Regions from separate parts of the Oerskovia sp. PE-21s genome, predicted to be linked through region 4. Evidence: riboswitches for the same ligand, from Rfam matches in the RefSeq annotation. Region 4 holds a riboswitch; each other region holds the start of a gene.

Region 1 (7,139 bases), 410 kb from region 4:
TCGAGGTACGCGGCCTGGTCGGCCTTGCGCAGCGGCAGGAGCTCGCGCAGCGCGGGCTCGTCGACCTGGATGATCCCGATCCCGGCCGCCTCGAGGTCCGCGATCTCGTCGCGCAGGGCCAGGCCCACCTGGTTCGCGGTGTCGCCGAGCGGCTGGTCGTCGCGCACGAACGACCACGCGAGGATCGTGACCGGACCGGTCAGCATGCCCTTGACCGGCTTCTCGGTGAGCGAGGCCGTGAACGTCGACCAGTCGACCGTGATCGGCGCCGGACGCGTGACGTCGCCCCACAGGACCGGCGGGCGCACGCAGCGCGACCCGTAGGACTGGACCCAGCCGTTCGCCGTGACCGCGAACCCGTCGAGGTTCTCGGCGAAGTACTGGACCATGTCGTTGCGCTCGGGCTCGCCGTGCACCAGGACGTCCAGGCCGATCTGCTCCTGGAGCTCGACGACGCGGCGGATCTCGTCCTGCATCGCGGTCGTGTAGTCCGCGTCGGACAGCTCGCCCTTGACGTTGAGCGCGCGCGCCCGGCGGATCTCCGGGGTCTGCGGGAACGACCCGATGGTCGTCGTCGGCAGCAGGGGGAGGTTCAGCTTGGCCTGCTGGGCGGCCGCGCGCTCGGCGTAGTCGCCGCGCGAGAAGTCGCCCTCGGTCAGGGCTGCGGCGCGCTCGCGCACCGCAGGCACGACGACGCCGCTCGCCACCGCGCGCGAGGCCACCGCGGCGCGGGCCGTCTCGATCTGCTCGGCGACCGCGTCACGACCCTCGGTCAGCGCTCGGGCGAGGATCGCGACCTCGCCGACCTTCTGGTCCGCGAACGCGAGCCAGTCACGCAGGCGGGCGTCGATCGAGCCGTTCGTCCAGTTCTCGTCCTCGACGTCGTGCGGGACGTGCAGGAGCGAGGTCGACGTGCCGACCGTGACGGCGCCGGCGCCCAGGCCGGACAGGTCGTCGACGAGCGCGAGCTTCGCCGCGAGGTCGGCGCGCCAGATGTTGTGGCCGTCGATCACGCCCGCGACGACGGTCTTGTCCGCGAGGCCCGCGACGGGGCCCGCCGGGACCGCTCCCTTGACGAGGTCGAGCGAGATCGCCTCGACGTCGGTCGCGGCCAGGAGCGCGAGGCCGTCGTGCTCACCCTGGAGCCCGCCGAACGGCGCGCCCACGAGGATCGCGGGGCGCTCGGTGCCCACCGCGAGCTCGGTCGCGAGCACGCGGTACGCCTCGGAGACCGCGGCGTGGACCTCGGCGGCCGGAACGTCGATCGAGTCGGACACGAGCGCCGGCTCGTCGAGCTGCACCCACGGTGCACCGGCCGCGGCCAGGGCGCGCAGCAGCTCGACGTACACGGGCAGGACGTCCGCGAGGCGCGAGAGCGGGCTGAAGCCGGGCGCGCTGTCGTCGGCGGCCTTGGACAGCGCGAGGAACGTCACGGGCCCGACGACGACGGGCCGGGTCACGACGCCCGCGTCCTTGGCCTCGACGAACTGGCGCACGACGCGGTCGTCCGCGAAGCGGAATGGCGTGGACTCGCTGACCTCGGGGACCAGGTAGTGGTAGTTCGTGTCGAACCACTTGGTCATCTCGAGCGGGGCGTCCTCGCCGGCGCCGCGCGCGACCGTGAAGTAGCCCGCGAGGTCCAGCGCGCCCTTCTCGTCGGTGAGCGACGCGAAGCGCGACGGGACCGCCCCGAGGAGAGCGACGACGTCGAGCACCTGGTCGTAGTAGGAGAACGAGCCGGGCACGGCGCCCGACGAGGCGTCGAGGCCCAGGTCGACGAGACGCTGGGCGGCCGCGACGCGCAGCGCCGAGGCCGTGGCCTCGAGCTCGTCGGCCGTTGTCCTGCCGGCCCAGAAGGACTCGACGGCCTTCTTGAGCTCGCGGCGCGGGCCGATGCGGGGGTAGCCGAGGACGGAACCGGAGGGGAACGTGGGTGCACTCATGGTGAATACCTCTGAACTGGTCAGACCGAGGAGCTGCCCAGGGCAGGCTCGGCGGAGGGAAGGGGAGTGCCGGAGACCCACGGCCCGCTGGCCAGGTCGGGGGTGCGGGACGAGACGCCGCTGGCGTCCCCCGCTGCCCCACCGCCGAGGTCGACTCCCTCGAGCAGGTCTAGAGCGGCTTGGTGCTTGTTGAAGGTGTAGATGTGGAGGCCGGGCGCGCCGGCCGCGAGGACCTGGCGCGCGAGCTCGACCGAGTGCCGGATGCCCAGCGCGTGGCGCGCGTCCGGGTCCGGCTCCGCCTCGAGGGCCTCGACGACGCGGCGCGGCGCGGGGACGCCCGTGAGCTCCTCGACACGCGCGAGGCGGGCCGGGTCCGTCATGGGCAGGAGGCCCGCGAGGATGGGGATGGTCACGCCCGCGGCGCGCGCCTCGGCCACGAAGTCGATGTAGGACGACGCCTCGTAGAAGAGCTGCGTGATCGCGAAGTCCGCTCCGGCCTGCTGCTTCTGCCAGAGGCGGCGCACCTCCTGGGTGCGGCTCGTGCCCGCGGCGAGGTTGCCGTCGGGGAACGTCGCGACCGCGATGGTCAGGGGGCGGGCCGCGCCGCGCAGCGCGACGCTCGGGCTCGCGGCGCAGCGTGCGGCCTCGACCTCGCGCAGCAGGGCCACGAGCTCGGTGCTCGACCGCACGCCGTCCTCGGCGGGGCGCCAGTCGGGCTGGTCGCGCGGAGGGTCCCCGCGCAGGGCGAGGAAGCTGCGCACGCCCGCGTCGAGGAAGTCCGTGATGACGTCCTCGACGTCCTCGCGCGAGGCGCCCACGCAGGTCAGGTGCGCGATGGGCAGCACGGGCGTGCCGTGCAGGAGCTGGCTGATGACGCGGCGCGAGGTCTCGCGGTCCGTGCCGGCCGCGCCGTAGGTGACCGACACGAAGTCGGGTGAGGTCGCGACGAGGCGGCGGGCCGTCTCCCAGAACTTGGGCGCGGCGTCGGGGCGGCGCGGGGGCATGAGCTCGAACGACACCGTGGGCCGCGGTGCCTCGTGCCCGAAGTGCCCCAGGTCGACGATGCTCATCGGGCGGCCGTCAGGAGGGTCGTGCTGGTGGTGGCCAGGGCGGCCGGACGGCTGGCGCGGGGGACCCCGGTGCGGTGCAGGGGTGCGCGGAAAGATGCCTCGGTCATGAATCGCTCCATCGAACCTGGCTGTAGCACCCGTACCCGCGAGAGGCTTCCGTTGGGGGGTTGCTGCGGTGTCAACGAGCCAGGACTCTCGACCGCTCTGGATGGTGTTGACGATCGTAGGGGGAATCCATGATCTGAGCCAATATCTGCTCGAAGCGTGAGACGGAGGGGTCCGGAGTGGTTCCTCGGCCCCGCTCCGGCGTCCGTCCACGCGGTCGCAGATCCCTTCGTCGGTCCCTGCGGTCGCCCTTCCAACGTACGCCTGTCGGCGCCCTCCCGGACCGCCGGGCGATCCTCCCCGACGTCGCCGCTATGCTCCGGGCGTGCCTCGCCGACGCAGCCAGCAGCAGGTCTCGTTCGTGCTCGACGACTCGTCCGAGGGTGTCGACCCGGGCTCGGGCGTCCCGGAGCCTGCTCGTCGGGAGCGGACGCGACGCCCCCTCACCCGTACGGCACGACGGCGTCGCGCCGCCCGTCTGGTCGGCCTCGCCGTCGGTCTCGGAACGCTCGGGGTGGCGGCCGCGGTCGTCGTGACGCGCGACGGGGCGGCCCAGGACGACGCGCTCGAGACGCTCCGCTCGTCCGAGGACAGGATCTTCGACCTCACCTACGCGCCGCGTGCCGAGTGGAGCGTCGACCGCGACGGGGGCCAGCCGCTCACCGTGGGGGACCTGCTGGTGGTCCCGGGGCGCTCCGGGACCGTCGGGTACGACCTCGGGTCGGGCGACGAGCGCTGGCGGCTGGACGACCTGACCCGGCAGGTCTGCGCCGCCGACCAGGTGCGCGCCGAGGGAACGGCGGAGGTGTCGGCCTTCGTGTGCCTGGGCCAGGGGGAGGAGGCCACCGCGGCCCGACTCGTGAGCGTCGACGGTGCGGTGGTGGCCGAGGTAGAGATGGACCCACGCTGGGGCGAGGCGGTCGCCGGTCCCGGCGGGACGGTGCTCCAGGCCGCCAGAGACGAGACGGGGGTCGTGGTCCGGTCCGTCGACGTCCGGACGGGCACGGTGGCGTGGGAGCGACGGCTGACCGTGAGGGAGGACGCGCAGGACCCCCTGTGCGCGACGGAAGGTGATGCCGTCCGTGCGGTCTACCGGTCGGGGACGGTGGCGGTCCACGGATGTGGCGTCCTGTCCTACCTGACGCCTGGGGGGCAGGTCGTCGACGAAACGTCGGCGATGGTGCAGGTCATCGCCCTGGGCAACGGGTCCTACCTCCGCTCGTCGGGGACGGCCGTCGCGGGACCTGTCGAAGCCGTCTCGGCCGACAGCACGGTGCTCTGGACGAACGAGGGGCTCGTGCTCGGGGAAGGTGCCCGCGACCTCCTGGCGCCTCACCTCGTCCTGCTCGACCAGGGGGAGGCGCTCCTCGCCGTCCACAGGGACGGCACGACCGCCTGGACCGCACCGGTCGCCGCGCGTCAGGTGCTCGTCCGCGGCGCGGACGTCGTGATGGTGCAGACGGTCGACCGGGAGACGGTCGCCCTGGACGCCACGACGGGTGAGGAACGGTGGCGGCGGGCGGCCGACCCCGCGTCCGGTGCGGTGTCGTACCGCGTGACCGGCACGTTCACCGACGGTTTCTCCGCGCTCCTCGTCGTCCCCACCGCGCCCGGCACGAGCTCGGTCACCGCCCTCGACCTGGCGACGGGCGACGTGCGATGGACCCAGGAGCACACCGGGGACCCGTACGAGCTGGCCGCTGGGGGAGGTCGGCTGCTGAGGATCGACGAAGCCCAGGTCACGGCTTTCGGCTGACGGCGTCAACAAGGCTCCGGTGCTCAGGTGCCGACGACGGACACGGGCCGTCACCTGTCGTCGTAGGAGCAGCACGTGCCTCGGGAGCAGTCACGCGGACGAGACAGGGCCCTACCCGTGACCACGGGTGGGGCCCTGCCTCTGGCGCGGCGTCGTCAGTCGCCCGGCCGGAGGGGCTACCTCGCGAACACCGGAGCCATGTCGTCCCAGGCCGCGGCGCGCACGTACACCGGGATGACGTCGCGCGGGACGTCCCGCGTCACGAGGACCCCGGAACCGTGGGCCTCGCCGGTGGCGGGCCGCCCCGTCCAGGCGTCGATCCACTCCCCGGCGGGGAGGTACGTGGTCCAGGTGGGCGCGCCCTCCTCGGTCACGGGGTGGACGAGCAGGTCGTCACCGAGCTGGAACTCGTCGGCGTGCTCCCACACGTTCTCGTCGTGCGGGTGGTCGACGAACAGCCCGCGCATGAGCGGGGCACCTGTCTCGATCGAGTGCCGCGCCTGCTCGGCGAGGTAGGGCACGAGGCGCTCGCGGAGCTGGGCGTAGGCGCGGAACACGTCGACGACCTCGGGGTCGTCGTTGGTCTCGGCCACGTACCAGGGGGTGCGGTCCCGCAGGGGGCGCTGGTGGTGGTTGAACTCCGAGTGGTACTGCATGACCGGGCTGAACGTCGCGGCCGCGACCCCGCGCAGGTAGAGCTCCGAGCCGGGCACGGGCCCGGAGAAGCCGGCGAGGTCCCAACCCCAGTAGACGATGCCGCACGCAGAGGCCGTGATGCCCGCGTTCATGGACCAGCGGAACGCCTCCCACGTGGAGTTCTCGTCCCCGGCCCAGTGCAGGCCGTGGGCCTGCGACCCGGTGAACCCGGCGCGGGAGAACGTCACGGGAGCCTTGCCGTTCGCGCGCAGCAGGTCGCCGAACGCGCGGGCGTAGTGCACGGGGTAGAGGTTGTTGCCCTCGTCGCCCTTGCGGCCGTCGCCGTACTGGAGGTCGTCGCCCCAGGCGTGCTCGCCGCCGTCGGTCTTGAAGCCGTCGACGTCGAGCTCGGCGACGAGGTACTGGCGGCGCGCGGTCCACCACTCGCGGCCCTCGGGGGTCGACAGGTCGGCCATGAGGGACTGCGGGAACCACCAGCCGCGGTTGTGATAGGCGCTGCCGTCGGCCTCGCGGACCGCGTGCCCGGCCGCGACCATGGCCCTGCCCTCGGCGAGGACCTGCGCCTCGTGGGGCACGTCGGGGCCGAGGTCGTGCTCGGTCTTGAGCAGGGGGATCTGCCACAGGACGACCTTGATGCCCCGGGAGTGCAGCTCGTCGATCATGCCCTTCGGGTCCGGCCAGGCGCCGTCGGCCGGGTACGTGAAGTCCGAGGCGGCGTGCGGGGCACCGTCGGCGTTGGTCTCGTAGCGGGCGTCGCGGAAGATCGTGATGCCCTCCTCGTCGCTCCACGCCTCGATCACGACGACGCTCACGGGGACGTCGAGGTCGCGGTGCGCGTCCATCTGGTCCATGACGAGCTGCTGGGTGTTCCACTCGTTGCCCGACGCCCACAGTCCGAGGACCCACGACGGGAGCTCCTCGGCGCGGCCGACCTCGTCGCCGAACGCCTTGAGGACCTCGGTGGGGCTGCCCTCGTAGACGCCGACGTCGAGCGCGGCGTCGTCGCCCAGCGCGGCCTCGACGACGAGCAGGTCGGGCGAGGACGCGGCGACGTCGTACCAGGTGCGCCGCGACGTGCGGACGTGGAAGCCCCAGCCGGAGCCGCCCACGACGTGCGCGAACGGCATCGGCATGTACGTGCGTCCCGTCGCGCCCTGCGACTTGTACTGCTCGAACACGACGGCGTCGAGGCTCCTGCCGCGCTGGTCGACGGTGTCGAACCGCTCGCCGAACCCGACCACGTGCTCGGACGCGTCGAGGCGGAACGCGAACCGCACGCGCCGGGCGCCGTCCTCGTCGGTCCACCACTCGACCGAGCCGGGGACGACGAGCGGGTGCTCGTCGGCGGGCACGCCGCCCACCGTCACCCCGCGGGCCCCGGCCGGGGCGGTCGAGGTCCACGTCCCCGCGCTGACGTCGAACCACTCGGTGGCGGCGTCGGCCGTCGTGAAGCGGTAGCGGTAGCGGCGGCCCGCCTCGAGGGTCGGGCTCGTGGCGTGCCAGGCGCCGTCGGCCGTGAGCTGGCCCGCCTGGGCCGCGGCGAGGTGCCCGTCGCCGCCCGCGAGCGCGGCCGCGTCCGCGGGGGACACGGACCCGGGCGCGGCGGCG
Region 2 (7,139 bases), on a different contig from region 4:
CAAGATCGACGTCCCCGAGGCCCGCGAGCTCGCCGAGCTCGTGCGCCCCGACCTCGAGGCCCGCGGCCTGCGCGTCTTCGAGATCTCGACCGCGAGCCACGAGGGCCTGCGCCCCCTGACGTTCGCGCTCGCCGAGCTCGTCGACCAGGCCCGCCGCGAGGCCCCGGCCCCCGCCCCGGCGCGCACGATCCTGCGCCCCAAGGCCGTCGACGACGCGGGCTTCACCGTGACCCGCAAGGGTGGTGCCGAGACCGGCTTCTACTACGAGGTCCGTGGCTCCAAGCCCGAGCGCTGGGTCCGCCAGACCGACTTCTCGAACGACGAGGCCGTGGGCTACCTCGCGGACCGCCTCGCGCGTCTCGGCGTCGAGGAGAAGCTCTTCAAGGCCGGCGCCGTCGCGGGCGACGAGGTGCGCATCGGCTCGGACAAGAACGCCGTCGTGTTCGACTGGGAGCCCACGCTCATCACGGGCTCCGAGCTCCTCGGCGGCCCGCGCGGCTCCGACCTGCGGCTCGAGGACACCTCGCGCCCCACCCGGTCGGACAAGCGCCGCGAGTACACCGAGCGCATGGACGCCAAGGCCGAGGCCCGCGCCGAGCTCTGGACCGAGCGCGAGTCCGGCCACTGGACGGACCCCGACCAGGACTGACCTCCCGCGCGGGTCGACGAGCGTCGTCGACCGTGCACGTCCGCCCGCAGGGCGGGTACGGCCCCTCGGGTCGTGCCCGCCCTGCGGCGTCCCCGGGGGTGTCGACCCCGCGCCCGGGCGGCACGGGCGCCCAGGGGGAGCGTCGTCGTCGGGCCGGGGCCGGCGGCATGCCGCCCACGCCGTCCCACCGTGAGGTGTCACACGGTGAAACGGCGCCCCGTCCGAGCGCCCGGCGCGGGATGATGAGCCCGTGAATGCGCTCTCCGCACGCTCCCAGGTCGCCACGGCCCACCGGGTCGTCGTCAAGATCGGCTCCTCGTCCCTCACCGGACCGGACGGGCACCTCAGCGTCCCGGCCCTGCACGCGCTCGTCGACGTGATCGCGGCCCGCCACGCGGCGGGCGGGCAGGTCGTGCTGGTGACGTCGGGGGCGATCGCCGCGGGGATCGGTCCGCTGGGCCTGAGCGCGCGACCGCGCGACCTCGCGACGGCCCAGGCCGCGGCCTCGGTGGGGCAGGGGCTCCTGGTCGCCCGCTACGCCCAGGCGTTCGCCGAGTACGGCATCCGCGTGGGCCAGGTGCTCCTCACGGCCGAGGACACCATCCGCCGCGGGCACTACCGCAACGCGCAGCGCTCGCTCGAGCGGCTCCTGGACCTGGGCATCGTGCCGGTCGTCAACGAGAACGACGCGGTCGCGACCGACGAGATCCGCTTCGGGGACAACGACCGTCTCGCGGCCCTGGTCTCGCACCTGGTGCGCGCCGACGCGATGGTCCTGCTGACCGACGTCGACGGCCTGTACGACGGGCCGCCCTCGCGCCCGGGCACGCAGCGCATCCGCGAGGTCCGGTCCGCCCTCGACCTCGAAGGCATCGAGGTCACGGGCCGGGGCAGCTCGATCGGGACCGGCGGCATGCTCACCAAGCTCGAGTCGGTGCGCATCGCGACGGGCTCGGGCATCCCGGTCGTCCTGACCAAGGCCGCGCACGCCGAGGGCGCGCTCGCGGGGCACGAGGTGGGGACCTGGTTCGCCGTGACGGGCAAGCGCACCACGCGCCGGCGCCTGTGGCTCGCGCACGCGGCCCGCACGCGCGGACGACTCGAGCTCGACGAGGGGGCGGTCGCCGCGGTGCTGGGCGGACGCGCGTCGCTGCTGCCCGCGGGCGTGGTCGGCGTCACGGGAGACTTCGACGCGGGCGACCCCGTCGAGCTCGTCGCCCCCGACGGGCGCGTGATCGCGCGCGGCCTCGTCGCGTTCGACTCGAGCGACATCCCGGACCTGCTCGGCCGTTCGACGCACGAGCTACGCGACAAGCTCGGCGAGGGGTACGACCGCGAGATCGTGCACCGCGACGACCTCGTGCTCGTGGGGCGCAAGCGCAAGGCGTCCTGAGTCGTCTCACGGGGTGGGACGGTCTGCTCACCCCTTGACTCGGTGGCCTCGGGCGGCTTTCCTGTGCGGCAGGTGAAGAGCGCCAGCGCCAAGACCCGGCTCGCTGGCCAGCAACCCTTCGACGTGACGGGGTGCTCCGGGTGGTACCTGACCGCGACCCGTCGGGCGCGGTAAGCACACGGAGGAACGGGCGATGCGCGCACTCGGAACGCAACAGGGGCTCGACGGCAGGGGTGTCCGCTGCCTCGACGCGGGGACCCTCGTGCTCTGTTGTCGCTGACACGCGGCTGACCCCTCGCCGCTCCTGACGTGCTGCCGACATCCCGTCCCACCCTCGCCGTCCCCTGACGGCCCCCACCGCCGCTCACCGTGAGCCCGGCGTCGATCCGACGCACCCACGGTCCGTCGGCGACCCCTCAGCGCCCCGGCCGTGCCGGACCGACGGCGCGCACGACCGAAGGAGCACTGCTCGCATGTCCCTCTCGACCTGGCCCTCGGGCCCCGGCGGCCGCACGGCCCCGTCCCGCCGCGCGCTCGTCGCGGCCTCGCTCGCCGCGACGGCGCTCCTGCTCGGGGCGTGCGGCTCCGGTGGCGGCAGCACCGCGGACGGCACGTCCCCCGGCCCGACGGCGGAGCCCGTCCCGGGCGGCAACCTCACCTTCGCGGTCACGGTCGACTCGCACTGCATCGACCCCCAGCAGGTCGGGAACAACGACGCGATCGCCTCGGCCCGCCAGACCGTGGCCTCGCTCACCGCGCAGGACCCGGACACGGGCGAGATCCTGCCGTGGCTCGCGGAGAGCTGGGAGGTCGACGCGGACGCCACGAGCTTCACGTTCACGCTCCGGGAGGGGCCGACGTTCGCCGACGGCACGCCGATCGACGCGGCCGCGGTCAAGACGAACTTCGACAAGATCGTCGAGCTCGGCGCGGCGGCCTCGCTCGGCTCTGGCTACCTCGTCGGGTACGAGGGAACCACGGTCGTGGACCCCCGCACCGTGCGGGTCGACTTCTCGGCACCCAGCGCGCAGTTCCTCCAGGCGTCCTCGACGTTCTCGCTCGGACTGCTCTCGCCCGCTTCCGCCGCGCTCAGCGTCGAGGACCGGTGCGCCGGGAAGTTCGTGGGCTCCGGGCCGTTCGCGGTGAGGTCCTACACGTTCGACCAGGAGGTCGTGCTCGAGAAGGTCGCCGGCTACGACTGGGCCTCCGGGGCCGACGACCACACCGGGGAGGCGTACCTCGACACCGTGACCGTGAAGTTCGTGCCCGAGGCCAGCGTGCGTACCGGCAGCCTGCTCTCGGGCCAGATCGACGCGACCGCGGCCATCAGCACGGTCGACCTGCCGCAGTTCGACGGCAACGGCTTCTGGCTCGCGTACCGGGCGAACCCGGGCGTCGTCTTCAACCTCTTCCCCAACGAGTCGCGACCGCTCGCCGCCGACCCGGCGGTGCGGCAGGCGATCAGCAAGGGCATCGACCGCGAGGAGATCGCCGCGACCCTGCTGACCCCGCAGGACGAGCCTGCTACGAGCGTGCTGTCGCACTCGACCCCGCTGTGGGCCGACGTCTCGGACGACCTCGCGTACGACCCGGACGGTGCGGAGGCGCTCCTCGACGACGCCGGCTGGGTCGAGGGCGCCGACGGTGTGCGGGTCAAGGACGGTCAGCGGCTGTCCACCACGGTCACGTTCTGGCAGGTGGCCGAGCCGCTCGAGCTCGTCCAGCAGCAGCTCGCGAAGATCGGCGTGGACCTCCAGCTCAAGCAGGTCACGGTCGCCGAGTCCACCGAGCTCAAGAAGTCCGGGGACTTCGACTTCGACTACTACAACCTGACGCGCTCGGACCCCGACGTGCTGCGCACGATCTTCTCGGCCAACGCGCGCAACATCAACAAGCGGGCACCCGAGGAGGTCGACGACCTGCTCGACCGCTCGGCCGCGTCGACGGACCCGGCCGAGCGGCAGGAGCTCGTGACCCAGGCTGCGCGTCTCCTGGTCCAGCAGGGGCACGCGATCCCGGTCTACGAGCTCTCGACGACGATCGCTGCGGCCGACACGGTCCAGGGCCTGGGCTTCGAGGCGTCGACCCGCCTCGACTTCTACGGCGCCTGGGTCCAGCAGGACTGAGCAGCGGCTCGGCGGGACGCGTCGCGAGCGTCCCGCCGGGCCGGCGCTCCCGCCACCGAGCCGACCACCTGCGTGTCACGACCCGCGTCACCACCTGCGCGCCACCACCCGAGAGGAGCCGACCATGGGCCGGTACATCGCCCGCCGCCTGGGGCAGGGAGGCTTCGTCCTGTGGGCGGCCTTCACGATCTCCTTCTTCCTGCTCTACGTCCTGCCGAGCGACGCGGCCTCGATCAAGGCGGCCGGAGCCGACGGTGACCTCTCGGACCCCGAGCTCGTCGCGCGCCTGCGTGCCGAGCAAGGGCTCGACCGCCCCGTCCTGGTCCAGTACGCGCACGGTCTGTGGGGAGCGGTGCACCTGGACTTCGGGCGCTCGTTCTCCTCGGGGGCGCCCGCCACCAAGCTCCTGGCCGAGGCGCTGCCGCCGACGCTGCAGCTCACGGCCCTGGCCCTCGGGCTCGCGCTCGTCGGCGGAGCCGCGTTCGCGCTCGCGAGCACCTTCCCGCGTGCCCGCTGGCTCCGGCACGCGCTCGCGTCGCTGCCGGCCCTGGGCATCTCGTTGCCGACGTTCTGGGTGGGGCTGCTCCTGCTCCAGTGGTTCTCGTTCGAGCTGCGGCTGTTCCCCGCCATGGGCAACGAGGGGTTCGAGAGCCTCGTCCTGCCGGCGTGCACGCTCGCGATCCCGGCGAGCGCCGCGTTCGCGCAGGTCCTCTCGCGCAGCCTGCGCCAGACCTTGGCCGAGCCCTACGTCGAGACCGCTCGGGCCAAGGGCGCGGGGCGTGCGCGCGTGCACTTCGGTCACGCCCTGCGCAACGCGTCCATCCCGGCGTTCACGGTGCTCGGCGTGACGGTCGGGGGACTCCTGGCCGGTGCGGTCGTGACCGAGACGGTCTTCTCCCGGGCCGGGGTCGGTCGCCTGACGGTGACCGCGGTCAACCAGCAGGACGTGCCCGTGGTCCAGGCGATCGTGGTCTTCTCGGCCCTGGTCTTCGTCGTCGTGACCCTGCTGGTGGACCTGCTCTACCCCGTGCTCGACCCCCGGATCACCACCCGCCAGCCCTCCGCCGCGGCGTGAGGGCACGGAGGAGGACATCATGACCGCACGACTCGACACCTACACCGTCCCGGAGACCTTGTCCCCGGACGCTCCCGCGCCGGACGGGCCGGCCCCGCTCGACGGGCCCGACGCGCGGCCGTCCCTCACCGACCCGGCCCCGCTCGACGCCACGGACCGCCGCGTCAGGGGAGCGCGGTCGTCGCTGCGCGCGCTCGGCCGGGCAGGGATCGCGGTGCTGCGCCGCCCCGGCCTGCTGCTCGCGGTGCTGTTCCTGCTGCTCGTGGTCGCGTGGGCGCTCGCACCGGGCGTCTTCGCGTCCCAGGACCCGATCACGGGGGTCCCGGCGGACCGCCTGCAGGCGCCGAGCGGCGAGCACCTGTTCGGCACCGACCACCTGGGGCGCGACGTGTACGCCCGGGTGGTGCACGGCTCGTGGCTCTCGCTGAGCGCGACCGTGATCGCGGTCACGCTGGGGCTGTCGGTCGGCTCGTTGCTGGGCCTGCTCGCGGGCTTCCTGCGGGGGTGGGTCGACGACGTCGTGGGGAGGGTGGTCGACGTGCTGCTCGCGGTGCCGAGCCTGCTGCTCTCGCTCGCGATCATCACGGTGCTGGGGTTCGGCACGGTCAAGGTGGCGATCGCGGTCGGCATCACGACGATCGCGGCGTTCGCGCGCGTCATGCGTGCGGAGGCTCTGCGGACGTCGTCGACCACGTACGTCGAGGCCGCCCGTGCGTCGGGCGTGCGCTGGTACACGGTGCTGCGACGTCACGTCCTGCCCAACTCGGCGGGCCCCGTGGTCGCGCTGACCGCGCTCGAGCTGGGGTCGTCCGTCCTCGCGATCTCGGCCCTGAGCTTCCTGGGCTACGGGGCCGCGCCCCCGACCCCGGAGTGGGGTGCGCTGGTGTCCGGCGGGCGCGACTACCTCGCCGCCGCGTGGTGGCTCACGACGCTGCCGGGGCTCGTGATCGTCGCGGTCGTGCTGTCGGCCAACCGCGTCTCTCGCTCGCTCGAGAAGGACGGAGAGGACCGATGAGCGTCCCCGTGCCCGACGACGTCCTGCTGGACGTCCGGGATCTCCACGTCGGCTACCGCACGACGACGGGAGGTGACGCGCCCGCTGTCGACGGGGCCTCGCTCCAGGTCCGCGCGGGCGAGGTCGTGGCGCTGGTGGGCGAGTCGGGGTCCGGCAAGAGCACCACGGCCCACGCGGTCATCAACCTGCTGCCGCGCGGGGGCCGCCGTACGTCGGGCACGATCGGGTTCGGCGGGCGGGACCTGACCGGGCTGAGCGAGGGGGAGTGGCGCGAGGTCCGCGGCCGCAGGATCGGCCTGGTCCCGCAGGACCCGACGGTCTCGCTCAACCCGGTCCAGCGCGTGGGGGACCAGGTCGCGGAGGTCCTCGTGATCCACGGGCTCGCACGTCGTCGCGAGGCGCGCAGCCGCGCGGTCGAGCTCCTGGAGAAGGCGGGCCTCGACGACCCGGCCGCTCGCGCCCGGCAGTACCCGTCGCAGCTCTCGGGCGGCATGCGCCAGCGCGTCCTCATCGCGATCGCGATCGCCGCCGGGCCCGACCTCGTGATCGCCGACGAGCCGACGAGCGCGCTCGACGTCACGGTCCAGCGCCGCATCCTGGACCACATCGAGCTGCTGCGCTCGACGCTCGGCACGGCGGTGCTCCTCATCACGCACGACCTGGGGGTGGCCGCAGACCGTGCCGATCGCATCGTGGTCCTGCGGCACGGCCGGGTCGTGGAGGAGGGGCCCGCACGCAGCGTCCTGGCGGACCCGCAGCATCCGTACACGCGCGAGCTCATCGCAGCCGCGCCGAGCCTCGCGAGCACCCGCCTAGGCTCGGGGGCCGCGGTGCGGGCCACGGCACGGCCGGCCGCCAGGCCCGACGACGACGCCCGGGCC
Region 3 (7,139 bases), 330 kb from region 4:
GCGGGGCGACCTGGGTCGCCTTCTGCGGGTCGCCCTCGGTGTCGAACTCCTTGATCGTGACCTGGCAGCCCGCGTTCGCTGCGTTGAACGCGTCCACCGCGACCTTGGCGCCGTAGAGGATGTTCTGCCCGAGTGCGGCGTTGGGGCCGGTCAGAGCACCGGCCATGGCGATCGAGGTGCCCTCGGCACACTCGGCCGTGCCGTCTCCGGCCGGGTCGACGGGGTCGCCCGAGGTCTCGACCGGGACCTCGGCCCCGTCGATGTCGATCTGGACGGACGGCACGATCTTGAGATCGGCCGACCCTGACGCGCTCGACGACTCCGTCGAACCTCCGTCGTCCCCCTGAGACTGGGTACCGCAAGCGGTGATGGCGAGGGCGGCTGCCAGCACGAGAGCCAGCCCACCCGTCGTTCGACGTGCTGTGCGTTGCATTCCGAACCTCCGTGCGCCAGATCGCACCCGGGTGCTCGGAGACCTCGCACCCGCGGTGGATCACCTGATATTCAGCACTGAATAACGTGCTGACGATGGCACAGGTCGGACCAGCGCGAAACCCCAGATGCACAATTGCAACCAGGGACTCACACGCGGCGAACCGGACAAGGCGCCCGAGGTCCCGGGCCCCGGGTCCGGCGACCTGAGTGCCTGGAACGTACGTGGGCGCGGTTACGCGAGACTCCGTCCCGCGTTACGGGGCCGTCACAGGAACGTCTCGATCCGGTCCGGGGGTCAGGACGGGTACTGCGAGAACGCGGCGGTCGCGGGGTCGGAGCCGAGCCGGGCGTCCGAGTCGAGCGCGTCGATCGCCGCGATCTCGTCGGGCGAGAGCTCGAAGCCGAACAGGTCGATGTTGGTCGCGAGGCGCTCGGGGTCCACGGACTTGGGGATGACGATCCGGTCGCTCTGGACGTGCCAGCGCAGGATCGCCTGGGCGGGCGTGACGCCGTGGGCGTCGGCGACCGCGGCGACCGCGGGGTGGTCGAGGTCGGCGCCGCGGCCGAGCGGCGAGTACGCCTCCACGGCGATGCCCGCCGCCCGGGTGGCCTCCTGGGTCGCGCGCTGCTGGTAGGTCGGGTGGACCTCGATCTGGTTGACGGCCGGGACCACGTCGGTCTCGGCGAGCAGGCGCGCGAGGTGCTCGGGCAGGAAGTTCGAGACGCCGATCGCGCGGGCCGCGCCGTCGGCGTAGAGCTTCTCGAAGGCTCGCCAGGTCTCGACGTAGAGGTCCTTGCTGGGGACGGGCCAGTGGACGAGGTAGAGGTCGACGACCTCGACGTCGAGCTCCTCGCGCGAGTCCTCGAACGCCTGGAGCGCCGACTCGTACCCCTGGTCGCCGTTGCGGAGCTTGGTCGTCACGAAGATCTCGTCACGTCGCAGGCCGCTGGCCCGCAGCGCCGCACCGACACCGGCCTCGTTGTAGTAGCCGGCCGCGGTGTCGATGTGCCGGTACCCGGCCTCGAGCGCCTGCTCGACGTTCTTCTGCGTCGCGTCGTCGGGCACCTTGAAGACGCCGAGCCCGACCTGCGGGACGGCGACACCGTTGTTGAGGACGACGTCGGGGACCTGCGTGGGGGAGACCATCACCCCTTTCTACCCCGACGCCCGTGGCCCGCACCACCCGTCCCGGCGGCGGCGGACGGGTCGCGGACGGGTCGCGGACGGGTCGCGGACGGGTCGCGGTCGGGGCGCAGGCGGACCACAGGCGGAGAGCCGGCAGGTGACCGGTCGGTGAAGGCCGTGGAGCCGTTGCGAGGACCGTGCGAGAGGGTGTCGCAGACGACTGTGGCGCTGCTCTCATCCGCCGTGCCGGTCGCGACGCGCACCCTGCGCGGGTGGCACGGTGGACTGATGTCCCAGTCCCTGCCTCCGTCCCGCGGCCAGACGCCGGGCGGTTCCGCTCCCGCGCGCCCGCGGAACCGAGCCCTCTGGGTCCTCGCCGTGCTCGTACCGCTCCTGGTCGTCGCCGCGGGAGTCACGTTCTACCTGACGCGTGCCGCGGCCGACCCCTCCGGAGAGGCGTCTCCCACGGGCACCCCGTCGCCCACGGCCCCTCCGGCCCCCGCCGAACGGGTCGACCCGCCGCCGGTCCTGGACCCGGCGTCGGTCGAGAACCTCGAGATCCACCAGGAGTCGACCGCGAGCACGGGCGACGCCCGCTCGATCTCGACGGTCTCCGTCCCGGGCGAGCGCTCCCTCTCGCACGCCTTCGGCACGTTCGTCGACGAGACCGAGAAGGCGTACGACGCCGCGGTCGACCCGGCCGGGGTGGGCAACGAGCTCAACGTCGGATGGGACCTGGTGCTCGCGCAGGGAGACGTGCTGGGCGTGCGTGCCACGACGTACTCCTTCACGGGCGGGGCGAACGGCACGACCGGCGCCCAGACGTTCTACACCGACCTCCCGCGCGCGACCACGACGTGGTCCTCGGACCTCTTCACGGCCGACGGCCGCAAGCAGGCCGCGCAGTGGGTCGACGCGGCGCTCGACCAGGCCGGGCTCGGGTTCGAGGAGCCGGTGCCCGCGTCGGAGGACACCTTCCGGGACGTTCGCCTGGGGCCCGACGGCGCCGCGACCCTGGTCTTCTCCCCCGGCCTGGTCTCTGCCCGCTCGGACGGAGAGCTGGCCGTGCGCTTCGAGCCCGACGCGACGCGGACGGTCCTGTCCGCGGTCGGGAAGCAGCTCGCGGACACCGCGTCGAGCGGCACCCCGTTCATGGGGATCACGCCGCCGCCCGTCGAACCCCCCGTGACGACCCCGCCCGTGCCGCCCGCGTCCCCGGGAGCCCCGGACTGCTCGGTGCTCAGGTGCGTGGCCCTGACGTTCGACGACGGACCCGGCAAGCACACGTCGCGCCTGCTCGACACCCTCGCCGAGAAGCAGGCCAAGGCGACGTTCTTCCTCGTCGGCCGGTCCGTCACGTCGCACCCCGACCTGGTCCGCCGCGAGGTCGCCGAAGGGCACGCCATCGGTAACCACACCTGGTCCCACCCGGACTTGTCCAAGCTCGGCTCGGACCAGATCACGGACGAGCTGACGTCGACGGCGGACGCGGTCGAGGCCGCGTCAGGCGTCCGACCGACCCTCGTACGCCCTCCGTACGGCGCGAGGAGCGACACTGTGACGAGCGTCCTCTCCGAGCGGAACGAGCCGGCGATCCTGTGGGACGTCGACACCGAGGACTGGAAGAACAAGGACACGGCCATGACGACCGAGCGGGCGCTCGCAGGCGTCCGACCTGGGGCGATCCTCCTGATGCACGACATCCACGCCTCGACCGTCGACGCCGTCCCGGGCATCGTGGACGGTCTGCGGGCTGCCGGCTACACGCTCGTGACGGTGCCCGATTTGCTCGGCCCTGACCTGGTTGGCGGGCAGGCGTACTTCAATCGTTAGCATCAGGGCTAGCACAGTCGGAGTAACCCCTGTACCGTAGCCGGTGAGATTGCAGTGCCTCGCTTGTCCTTGCGCAACGGCCCCATGCCACCGCGAACCTTGTTACCCAAGAGTTGACGACGAACACCGTGATGTTCGGCTCCAGATCATGGAGCTGTTTGAAACTCTAGAAGGAGATCCCCATGGCATTGGGAACCGTGAAGTGGTTCAACGGCGAAAAGGGCTACGGCTTCATCGCACCTGAGGACGGCAGCGCCGACGTGTTCGCGCACTACTCCGCCATCCAGACGCAGGGCTTCCGCTCGCTCGAGGAGAACCAGCGCGTCGAGTTCGACGTGACGCAGGGCCCCAAGGGCCCGCAGGCGGAGAACATCCGCCCGCTCTGATCTCACTCGCCTCCGGGCGTAGCTGATCATTGAACGAGTGCCCCCGACCGTCTCGGTCGGGGGCACTCGTGCGTCCAGGACCAGGTGCTCCCTGTGCTCGGTCGGTGACGCCGTGGTAGAACTGAGAACGGTCCAGAGGACCAGCGAACCGCCCTCCGGCGTGCTGGTCCGGCAACCGCGCGACGCGCACGGTGCTCCCGGAGGAAGACCCGCCCCCACGACCGTGGGGGAAGAGCGAGGCCCGACGTCGTAGGGCGCCTCCTCGTGCCCCTCATCCGGGGAGCCTCCCGGGTGGGCGTGCGCACGCGGGTGAGCCCCGTCGTCGGGCACGGAGAGAAGGAGCACCATGGCCGAGCGCGTCATGGAACGCCGGGCGACGGTCGTCGCCTGTCCCCCGCCCACCGTGTGCGACCGGTTCGACGCCGGGCACCTGCTGCACCCCGTCCACGAGCGCATGCTCCGCAACCGGCCCTGGGGATGGCGCGAGGGCGTCGTGCTCGCGGTGCGCACGACCAGCGGCGGCACCGAGGTCGTCGTCGAGTACGCGACGGGCGAGGGAGCGTGCCGGGTGTGGCACCACACGAGCCTCGCCCTCGACCCCGGGGCGACCGTGCGGGTGCACGAGCAGTACCACGCGCTCGAGCTCGCGGGACGGGCGCTCAACGTGCGGCTGGTCGGCGGGGTGGGTCCGGCGCCGGAGCCGCCCCACGCTCGCCGCTAAGTGCGTGATCCGGCTGCGACTCGCCGGGCGTCTCACAGCCGGATCATGCACTCGGCGGAACGGGCGGGCCGGGCGCCGCGTTGAACCGGTGAGGGCACCCGCCCTCGACGGTTCGACCAGAAGGACACGCTCATGGGATTCCTCGACCGCCTCCTCGGCCGCGCCCCGCAGGACGACGGGCCCCACGGCTCGGCAGACCGTCCCGGTGCGCCCGCCTACGGCACGCCACCCCCTGCCCGGACCGGCCCCGCGCGCAGCGAGGACGACGTCGCGATCGACCGCTACCGCTACCTGCTGCGCACGGCTCCCCCGGAGGCCGTCGAGCAGGCGCACGCCGAGGCGTTCGAGCGGCTGACGCCCGAGCAGCGTCGACGCGTGCTGACCGAGCTGGGTGAGAACGTGCCGCCCGCCGAGCGCGCTACCTCCGACGACCCGCAGTCGCTCGCCCGCATGGCGACCCGCGCCGAGATGCGCAACCCCGGCACGCTCGAACGGTCGTTCGGCGGCAGGCAGGGCGGGCCGGGCGGGCCGGGCATGGGCTCGATGATCGGCTCGAGCATGCTCGGCACCATCGCGGGCGTCGTGATCGGCTCCGCGGTCGCCAACATGATGTTCGGCCCGATGTTCGGCGACCCCACGGCCGACTTCGCGGGCGACGGCGGCACCTCGGGCGCAGGCGACCCGGGCGCGACCGAGGGCGACCCCGGAGCCGGCGACCCCGGAGCCGGCGACGCCGGCGGCGGCGACTTCACCGAGGCCGGAGGCGGGGGCGACCTAGGTGGGGGCTTCGGCGACTTCGGCGGTGGGGACTTCGGCGGTGGGGACTTCGGCGGGTTCGGAGACTTCTGAGGACCTCGTCCGCCCGGCCGTCGCTCGGCCGTCGCTCGGACGGAGCCGACGGGCCGCCGGGCCGAGGCATTGCCCTGTCGCGCGACGCGGTCGACACTGGTGCCCGGCATCACGCCGCTCGTGACCCGCGACCTCGGAGGATCCGATGAACGACCCGTCCAACCGCCTCGAGCAGGTCGGCGCGACCGCCGTCCATCCCGCGGTCGCCCGCTGGGTGGCCCACTCGCCGTACTCCTCGCCCGGGGAGCACGCCCACCTCCTGCGGGCAGCGCCCACCGCACCGGACGCCCTGGGGCAGGTCGCGCGCAACGTGATCGCGCACTATCGCGCCGAGGCTGCGGTCATGCCGGCCGAGCGTGCCACGGACGTCGACAGCCGGTGGCTCGCGACGATCCTCGACCTCGACCACTCCCGGCACGGGACCGCGCTCACCGAGCCCCGAGAGGTCTGCGACCGGGTGGGAGGCTGCTGCCGGGACCACGCCCTGCTGACGGTCGGAGTGCTGCGCGAGCACGGCATCCCCGCCAGGACCCGCGTGGGGTTCGTCTCGTACTTCACGCCCGGCTTCCACCACGATCACGTCGTCGTCGAGCACTGGGCGGACGGCCGCTGGGTGCGCTGGGACCCAGAGCTCACCGCGGGAGACCCGGCGTTCCCGTTCGACCCCCTGGATCTTCCACGGGGCACGGGGGACGTGGCCGAGGACCTGGCTCTACCGTTCGTCCCCGCAGCCACGGCCTGGCTCGCGCTCCGTGCCGGGCTGGCGGACGCGGACCTGTTCGGGGTGGACCCGGGGCTGCCGTTCCGCGGCGACTGGTTCGTCCACGACTACGTCGTGTTCGAGCTGGCCCACCGTCAGGGGGACGAGCTGCTGCTGTGGGACACGTGGGGGGCGATGAGCACGGACGACAACCTCGAGGGCGCCGACCTCACGCTGGTCGACGAGATCGCGAAACTGCTCGTCCGTGCCGACCAGGGCGACCAGGAGGCGGAGGACGAGCTCACCGAACGCTATGCCGCCGACGACCGCCTGCATCCTGGGCCACGGGTGCGCACCCTCTCCCTCACGGGACCCAGCAGATGGACCGACCTCACCGACCGGCACCTCGACCTCACCGACCGGCACCTCGACGCTGCCGACAGCTTGAGGCCGCCGACGGCCTGAGTGCGGGGTAGTCGTCGTCGGGAGCCCGACACGACGACAGCTACCCCGCACTCAGCGGAGCGGCGAGCGGCTGCCCGAGCTGCACAGACCGATGAACGCGCCCAGCTCGGCGAGCTCCTCGGGGTGGTTTGGCAGGTAGTCGGTGAGCCGGGGCGAGCGGACCACGACCGCGCACCACTGACCCCGCGAGACCGCGACGTTGACGCGGTTGCGCGAGAGGAGGAACTCCATGCCGCGCGGCACGTCCTCGCGCGCCGAGGCCGTCATCGAGACGATCGCGACGGGCGCCTCCTTGCCCTGGAACTTGTCGACCGTGCCGACACGCACGTCGCCCAGCCCCGCGGCCGCGAGCGCGTGGCGCACGGTCCACACCTGCGCGTTGTAGGGGGCCACGACGACGAAGTCGTCCTCCGTGAGTACTCGCGAGGCCGGTGCGGCGCCGTCCGACCCACCGGGCCCCCCGGGGTACCACGTCGTCCCGAGCAGGTCCTTGACCTGCCGCACGATCTCCTGCGCCTCCTCGACCGAGGACACCGCGTTGCCCGCGTGCTCGACCTCGACGACGTGCACGCCGGGCTCGACGCCCACGAGGACCCGCTCGCCCGCGGCGGCCTCCGCGTGCAG
Region 4 (7,139 bases):
TCGCTCGTCTCCTCGAAGTTGGTGCGGGCGTGGCCGCCGCGCACCGCGAGCGTGTCGGGACGGACCGAACGGGGGAGGGGGCCACGACCCGAGCCGCCCGGGACGCCGGCGGGGATGCGGAGCACGCCGTCCCCGGTCGCGGCGCTCACGACTGCGTCCAGGGCAGGCCCGCGGCGCGCCAGCCGTCGGAACCACGGTGACCGGCGCCGTCGAGCGCTCCCTCGAAACCCTCGAGGACGTTGTACGCGGGACCCAGCCCCGCGGCGGTCGCGGCCTTGGCCGCGCCGATCGAGCGGGCTCCCGAGCGGCACAGGAAGACGACCGGACGCTGGGGGCTCAGCCCGGCCGCGGTGAGCTCCGCGACGAACGCCGGGTTCGGGCGGCCCGCGACGTCGACCCACTGGGTCAGGACGGGCTCGCGGCCCGTCGAGGACAGGTCGGGGACCCCGACGAAACGCCACTCGGCGTCGGTGCGGACGTCCACGAGGACGGCGCTCGGGTCGCTCTGGAGAAGGGTCCACGCCTGCTGGGGCGTGATGTCGCCGGCGTACCCGTCGGCGGGACGGGCGTCGGGGACCGGGGCAGCGGTCGCGCGGTCGGGGGCACTCATGGTGATCCTCCATCGGTCGTGGCGGTAGCACCCTCGCCCGTCACCGGGGGGTTGCTGCGGCGTCATCGTGCCAAGTCACTCAGCCGCTCTGGATGGTTGCGTCGGATCGTACGCCACCGTGACCACGGAAAAGAACAGGTGTCTCGCAGGGTGGTCGGGCTAGGTTCCTGCGCATGAGCCACCTCCCCGAACCCGACCGCGCGCCCGACCAGGCCGAGGAGCCCCTGGCCGGTGGGAACTCGACGACCGTGGTGCGGCGAGGCGACACCGTCCGCCGCACCGCAGGGCCCTGGACGCCCACGGTCCAGGCGCTCCTGCGGCACCTGCGCGCACAGGGCGTCACCGAGGTGCCCGAGCCGCTCGGGACGGACGAGCAGGGGCGCGAGGTGCTGTCCTTCCTCCCCGGTGACGTCGGGAACTACCCGCTGCCCCCGTGGGTCTGGGACGAGTCGGTGCTCCGGGGCGCGGGCGCGCTGCTGCGGCGCGTGCACGACGCGAGCGTCGGGTTCCTCGACGCACGCACCGCTGCCCCCGTCCTCGACGCTCCGCCGGCGGCCCCCACCTGGCAGACCGCGCCGCACGAGCCAGCCGAGGTCGTGTGCCACAACGACGTCGCCCCGTACAACCTGGTCTTCCGTGACGGGGCCGTGGTCGGGCTCATCGACTTCGACACCGCGAGCCCCGGCCCCCGGATCTGGGACCTGGCCTACCTCGGCTACCGGCTCGCGCCCCTCGTGGCGGACGCCGGGGACTCCGCGGGGGGCGACGCCGTCGGGCGGCTGGACCCGTTGGCGCGGCTCGACGTGCTGGTCGCCGCCTACGGGATGGCGTACTCGCGCCGGGAGGTCCTGACCGTCGTGGTCGCGCGGCTCGACGAGCTCGCGGCGTTCACGGACGAGCGTGCGGCCGCGACCGGACGCGACGACCTCCGGGAGCACGCGGCCATGTACCGGGCCGACGCGCGGCGCGCTCGGAACCTCGCGGACTCCTCGCCCGTCTGAGCCCTCTTGCCCGCCTGACAGACCACCCTGACCACCATCCGAGACGCGGTGCCCACCGGTTGACACGCTCCGCGCGCCTCGACCATCCTGGACACCAGGTCATGAGTGCCAGCGCAAAACCCCGGTTTGCTGGCCGGCAACCCTCCTCCGCGGTGGGGTGCCCCGGGTGACGACCAGGTCCCTCTCTATCAGGAGGGGGGCAAGCGCGGAGGGGCCGGCACGGCGAACTCCGACGACCACCGGAGGACGTGCCATGAGCGCACATGCAGTCATCGAAGCCCCTACCTCGTGTGCCGTGCTGCCCGTCGTGGGCGGCGACACCCTGGTCCCCCTCGTCGACGGGCGCAGCGTCCCGTACGCGAACCTCGACGTCGCGGCCTCGGCCCCGGCGCTTCAGGTCGTGGCCGACCGGGTCACCGAGGTCCTGCCGCTGTACGCGAGCGTGCACCGCGGTGCGGGCTACCTCTCCCAGGTGTCGACGGCCCTCTACGAGGCTGCGCGCCAGACCATCGGCGCGTTCGTGGGGGCGCGCGAGGACGACGTCACGATCGTCACGCGCAACACCACGGACTCCCTCAACCTCCTCGCGGGCTGCGTCCCGGCCCAGGCCGACGGCTCGCCGGGGCGGGTGCTCGTCCTCGACGTCGAGCACCACGCGAACCTCCTGCCCTGGCAGCGCACGGGGGGCGCCACGGTCCTGGTCGGCGGTGCGACCGTCGCCGAGACCCTGTCGGGCCTGCGCGCCGAGCTCTCGCGCTTCCCGTACGCGCTCGTCGCGATCACGGGGGCCTCGAACGTCACGGGCGAGTCGTTGCCCCTCGCCGAGGTCGTGGCCGCGGCGCACGACGCCGGCGCGCGCGTCCTGCTCGACGGCGCACAGCTCGTCCCGCACCGCGGCGTCTCGCTCGCCGCGAGCGACGTGGACTACGTCGCGTTCTCGGGGCACAAGACGTACGCGCCGTTCGGTGCGGGCGCGCTCGTGGGCCGCCGCGACTGGCTCGACACCGGCACGCCCTACCTCGCCGGCGGTGGCGCGGTGCGCAACGTGACGCTCGACGGCACCACGTGGCAGAGCGCCCCGGCGCGGCACGAGGCCGGGTCGCCCAACGTGATCGGCGCGGTCGCGCTCGCCTCCGCGTGCGACGCGCTCGCGGCCCTCGAGCCCGGCGTGCTCGTCGCGCACGAGACCGAGCTGCGGGCCCGCCTCGTCGAGGGCCTGGAGGCGATCGACGGCGTGCGCGTCGTGCGCGCCTGGGCCGACGCGGTCGACCCCGTGGGGGTCGTGACGTTCTCGGTCGACGGTTCCGACGCGGGGCTGGTCGCGGCCTACCTGTCGGCCGAGCACGGCATCGGCGTGCGCGACGGCCGCTTCTGCGCGCACCCGCTCCTGGCGCGGCTGGGCTTCCCGGCGGGGGCGATCCGGGCGTCGATCGGGGTCGGCACCACGGGTGAGGAGATCGACCGGCTCGTCTCCGCGCTGCGCACCTGGGTGAGCGAGGGGGCGAAGGCCCGGTACGAGGTCGTGGACGGCTGCTGGGTCGTGAGCGACGACCCGCGACCGCTCCTGCAGGTCGCGGGGCTCTCGGGCCTGTTCGCGACGGCCGCCGCGGGCAACATCACGGCCGCCGTGGGCTGCGGACCCGCCCCCGCCTGAGCACCCTCTGACCTGCGCAGACGCTGCCTGGAGCGCAACGTTCACCGGGGCGTCACCTCGCCGTTCACGAACGACCGTTCCGTGGTCTTGGCGGCGACGCCTGCGTGTGTTCTGATATGCGCTGTGCAGCACGATGTCCACCTTGAAGGCCACGGGTTCCGCCTCGAACCCCTGGCTGTCGCGCACGCCGGTGCGCTGGCCCAGATCGTCGATCCGTCGATGTGGGCAGGCATGAGTACGACCCTCCCCGAGGGGGAGGTCGGGATGGTGAACTTCATCGAGGACACCCGCGCCACGCGCGCGCTGACGGCGTTCGCCGTCGTCGACGCGGGCTCGGGTCTCGTGGTGGGGAGCACCGCTTTCCGTGACCTGTCGCTCGACGACAGGCGCGTGGAGATCGGGCGGACCTTCTACGCCCGTTCCACGTGGGGGAGCCTCGTCAACCCGGTCTCGAAATGGTTGCTGCTCCGACATGCGTTCGAGTCGTGGGACGTGCACCGTGTCGGCTTCCGGGTCGACGCGCGCAACACGCGCTCCCTCGCCGCGATGCGTCGCCTCGGCGCGTACGAGGAGGGCGTCATGCGTGGTCACCGCACGGCTCCCGACGGGACCCGGGCCGACTCGGTGTGCTTCTCGATCCTGGCGCACGAGTGGCCCGGCGTCGAGCTCGGCCTGCTCGCCCGGATCACGAGCCCGCGCATCGTGCCCGTGCTCGGCCCGGTCGGGCTGACCGCCTCTGGGGAACCCGATGCCGTGGGTCCTGGGGCCGGGGTGCCCGTGGGACCGCCGGTCCTCACGGTGGTACCGGCCGTCGGCGAGCTGTCGCTCGCGGGAGCCGGCGGCTTCGACGCCGTCGCAGGGTCGTCGTCCGACCGCGCCACGGCCGCCGACCTGCCCCCGGTCATCGCGCTCTGACCGGTTCGTCCCCTGTCCACAGCACCGCCCCGGGACCCAGATGGGTCCCGGGGCGGTCTTCGTCGGGGCGTCAGTCCTTCTTGAAGGCGTCCTTGACGTCGTCGCCGGCCTGCTTGACGTTGGCCTTCGCCTGGTCGGCGTGGCCCTCGGCCTCGAGGCGCTCGTTGCCGGTCGCCTTGCCGGTGCCTTCCTTGACCTTGCCCTTGGCCTCTTCGGCACCGTGCTTGATCTTGTCTCCCAGTCCCATGGGGTCCTCCCTCGGTGTTGGTGGGTGCTTCCTGACGACCGTAGGCAGGGCTGCCGGGGACTCGCATCTCGGAGGACGGGCGGTCCACGAGACCTTCACAAGTGGTCGGGCAGGATGCCCGCATGGAGAACGACGTCGTCCTGGAAGGGTTCGGGCTGCGCCTCGAACCGCTCGCCGAGCAGCACGCGCCCGCCCTCGGCGCGTTCGTCGACGACGAGCTGTGGGCCGGGATGTCCACACCGACGCCCCGCGGGACGCCCGCCATGGCCGCCTACGTGCGCGACGCGGTGGCGACGCCTGGGCGCCTGGCGTGGGCCGTCGTCGGGCCGGTGGCTCCGGGTTCCGGGCCCGACGGCGTCATGTCCGTCCGCGGCAGCACCTCGCTCTACGAGTGGTCGCCCTCGCAGGGCCGCGTCGAGCTCGGCTCGACCTTCTACGACCGGCCCTGGTGGGGCGGGGTGACCAACCCGGCGTGCAAGTACCTGCTGCTGCGGCACGCGTTCGAGGTGCTCGACGTCGAGCGCGTCGCGCTGCGGGCCGACGCTCGCAACGCGCGGTCGATCGCGGCGATCCAGCGGCTCGGCGCGATCCCCGAGGGGGTGCTGCGCAGCCACCGGGTGGCGCCCGACGGGTCGCGCGGCGACACGGCCTACTTCTCGATCCTCGCGGACGAGTGGCCGGCCGTGCGGGACGGGTTGCTGGACCGCGTGCATCGCCTGCCGCCGGGGCAGCCGTCGAGGTGACGGGCTGACGCGAGCCGCCCCTGTGGCCTCTTTCCCCGATCCTCCTTAGGTTGGAAGGATGCCTCCGCGAGCCTGCGGTGGGCGCACCGACCGCTGGAGGGCTGTTGACGACCGAGGGCGCACGACCGGCAGGACCTGTGGTCGACCCGGACGACCGGGCCTTCTTCGGGCACCCGCGGGGCCTGTCGACCCTGTTCGGTCTCGAGGTCTGGGAGCGGTTCTCCTTCCTCGGGATGCAGGCGATCCTCGTCCTGTTCTTCACGGCGACCGTCGCGGACGACGGGCTCGGGATGGCGGCGGGGCCGGCCGCATCGATCGCGGCGGGCTACGGGACGATGGTCTACCTGGTCTCGGTCGGGGGCGGGTGGATCGCGGACCGGGTCCTGGGCTCGTACCGCGCGGTCCTGTGGGGCGGCATCCTCATCGCGTGCGGGCACTACACCATGGCGATCCCCGCCGAGCTCTCGACGTGGCTCGGGCTGGTCCTCATCAGCCTGGGCACGGGCCTGCTCAAGCCCAACGTGTCGACCCTCGTGGGCAAGCTCTACTCGACCACCGACGAACGCCGGGACGCCGGGTTCGCGCTCTACTACATGGGCATCAACGTCGGGGCGTTCTTCGGGCCCCTGGTGACGGGGTGGCTCGGTGCCGACGTCGGCTGGCACTGGGGGTTCTCGGCCGCCGCGATCGGTATGACCGCAGGAGTGGTCCAGTACGTCGTCGGTCGCAGGCACGTCCCCGGGCACGGGCGCGGCCCCGAGGCGCCACTGCCACCGGCCGTGATGCGCCGGACCCTGTGGATCCTGGGAGGCGCCGCGGCCGGGGTGGTGATCCTCGCCGTCGGGCTCGCGCTCGTGGGGCGGCTCAGCATCGCGGGCGTCGTCGACGCGCTGACCGTGGTCGCCATGGCCGCCCCGATCGTCTACTTCACTGTCATGTTCCGCAGCCCCCGTGTGACGGGCGAGGAGCGGGGCCGCCTGCGGCCGTTCCTCGTGCTGTGGTTCGCGTCGGTCGCGTTCAACTTCGTGCTCTTCCAGGCGTACAGCGTCCTGATCCTGCTGGCCGACCAGCACGTCGAGCGCACGATCTTCGGGTGGGAGGCTCCCGCGGCCTGGTTCAGCTCGTTCCTGGGCGGCGTCGAGGTGCTCGTCGCGCCCGTGGTCGCGGCGCTGTGGACCTGGCTCGGGCCCCGGCAGCCGCACGCGTCCAAGAAGATCGCGATCGGCGCACTCCTCGGCGGGCTGTCCTACCTGGTCCTCGTGCCCGCCGTGACGGGGCAGAGCGGCGACTGGAAGATCGCCGTGTGGTGGCTCCTGGTCTCGCTCCTGCTGCTCGGCCTCGGTGACGTGCTGCTCCAGACGACGGGCCTGTCCGCGACGACCAAGCTCGCCCCCGCGGCGTTCTCGAGCCAGTCGATGGCCGTGTGGTTCCTGTCGATCGCGCTCGCGAACGGTATCCAGGCGCAGACCGTGAGGTTCTACGGCGAGATCCCCGACGGCCTCTACTTCACGCTCAACGGCGCGGTCGCAGTGCTCGTCGCGGTCGTCGTCCTGGTCCTCTCGCCCTGGATGAAGCGGACCATGCATCCCGTCCACTGACCGGTGCGCACCGCCAGCACCACCCGAACGACTGCACCACCCGAACGACTGCACCACCCGAACGACTGCACCACCCGAACGACCCAGCACCGGAGGAATGACCATGCGGTACGTGACCGAGCTCCCGTTCGAGACCACGGTCGAGGACCACTGGATACCCCTCGCCGACGGGACACGCCTCGCTGCGCGCGTCTGGCGACCGGTCGACCCCACGCCCGTCCCCGCGATCCTGGAGTACCTGCCCTATCGGCTGTCCGACTGGACCGCCCCGCGCGACGCGCAGCGCCACCCGTACTACGCGGGCCACGGGTACGCGTCGGTGCGCGTCGACATCCGCGGCAGCGGGAACTCGGACGGCCACCAGGACGACG

Evidence for each region. Region 4 has a riboswitch for S-adenosylmethionine ahead of ACZDYF_RS10715 (aminotransferase class V-fold PLP-dependent enzyme). Riboswitches for the same ligand answer to the same signal wherever they lie in the genome.
Region 1: another riboswitch for S-adenosylmethionine. It lies ahead of ACZDYF_RS08720 (methylenetetrahydrofolate reductase); the one in region 4 lies ahead of ACZDYF_RS10715 (aminotransferase class V-fold PLP-dependent enzyme).
Region 2: another riboswitch for S-adenosylmethionine. It lies ahead of ACZDYF_RS12255 (ABC transporter substrate-binding protein); the one in region 4 lies ahead of ACZDYF_RS10715 (aminotransferase class V-fold PLP-dependent enzyme).
Region 3: another riboswitch for S-adenosylmethionine. It lies ahead of ACZDYF_RS09050 (hypothetical protein); the one in region 4 lies ahead of ACZDYF_RS10715 (aminotransferase class V-fold PLP-dependent enzyme).

Annotation. Positions count from the first base shown of each region.
Region 1 is NZ_JBUXJM010000004.1:20,514-27,652, forward strand. It holds gene metE (5-methyltetrahydropteroyltriglutamate--homocysteine S-methyltransferase) at 1-1,943, opposite strand, end outside; gene ACZDYF_RS08720 (methylenetetrahydrofolate reductase) at 1,964-3,013, opposite strand; SAM riboswitch class I at 3,126-3,228, opposite strand; gene ACZDYF_RS08725 (outer membrane protein assembly factor BamB family protein) at 3,444-4,874, shown strand; gene ACZDYF_RS08730 (glycoside hydrolase family 31 protein) at 5,051-7,139, opposite strand, start outside.
Region 2 is NZ_JBUXJM010000005.1:246,681-253,819, forward strand. It holds gene obgE (GTPase ObgE) at 1-649, shown strand, start outside; gene proB (glutamate 5-kinase) at 900-2,042, shown strand; SAM riboswitch class IV at 2,114-2,225, shown strand; gene ACZDYF_RS12255 (ABC transporter substrate-binding protein) at 2,516-4,168, shown strand; gene ACZDYF_RS12260 (ABC transporter permease) at 4,293-5,243, shown strand; gene ACZDYF_RS12265 (ABC transporter permease) at 5,263-6,258, shown strand; gene ACZDYF_RS12270 (dipeptide ABC transporter ATP-binding protein) at 6,255-7,139, shown strand, end outside.
Region 3 is NZ_JBUXJM010000004.1:100,340-107,478, reverse strand. It holds gene ACZDYF_RS09070 (branched-chain amino acid ABC transporter substrate-binding protein) at 1-283, opposite strand, end outside; gene ACZDYF_RS09065 (aldo/keto reductase) at 731-1,582, opposite strand; gene ACZDYF_RS09060 (polysaccharide deacetylase family protein) at 1,850-3,394, shown strand; gene ACZDYF_RS09055 (cold-shock protein) at 3,577-3,780, shown strand; SAM riboswitch class IV at 3,910-4,021, shown strand; gene ACZDYF_RS09050 (hypothetical protein) at 4,127-4,501, shown strand; gene ACZDYF_RS09045 (hypothetical protein) at 4,634-5,350, shown strand; gene ACZDYF_RS09040 (transglutaminase-like domain-containing protein) at 5,496-6,515, shown strand; gene ACZDYF_RS09035 (TM0106 family RecB-like putative nuclease) at 6,567-7,139, opposite strand, start outside.
Region 4 is NZ_JBUXJM010000004.1:434,850-441,988, forward strand. It holds gene ACZDYF_RS10700 (O-succinylhomoserine sulfhydrylase) at 1-125, opposite strand, end outside; gene ACZDYF_RS10705 (rhodanese-like domain-containing protein) at 146-610, opposite strand; SAM riboswitch class I at 617-709, opposite strand; gene ACZDYF_RS10710 (phosphotransferase enzyme family protein) at 784-1,611, shown strand; SAM riboswitch class IV at 1,709-1,823, shown strand; gene ACZDYF_RS10715 (aminotransferase class V-fold PLP-dependent enzyme) at 1,865-3,265, shown strand; gene ACZDYF_RS10720 (GNAT family N-acetyltransferase) at 3,389-4,180, shown strand; gene ACZDYF_RS10725 (CsbD family protein) at 4,251-4,427, opposite strand; gene ACZDYF_RS10730 (GNAT family N-acetyltransferase) at 4,550-5,170, shown strand; gene ACZDYF_RS10735 (peptide MFS transporter) at 5,275-6,768, shown strand; gene ACZDYF_RS10740 (CocE/NonD family hydrolase) at 6,872-7,139, shown strand, end outside.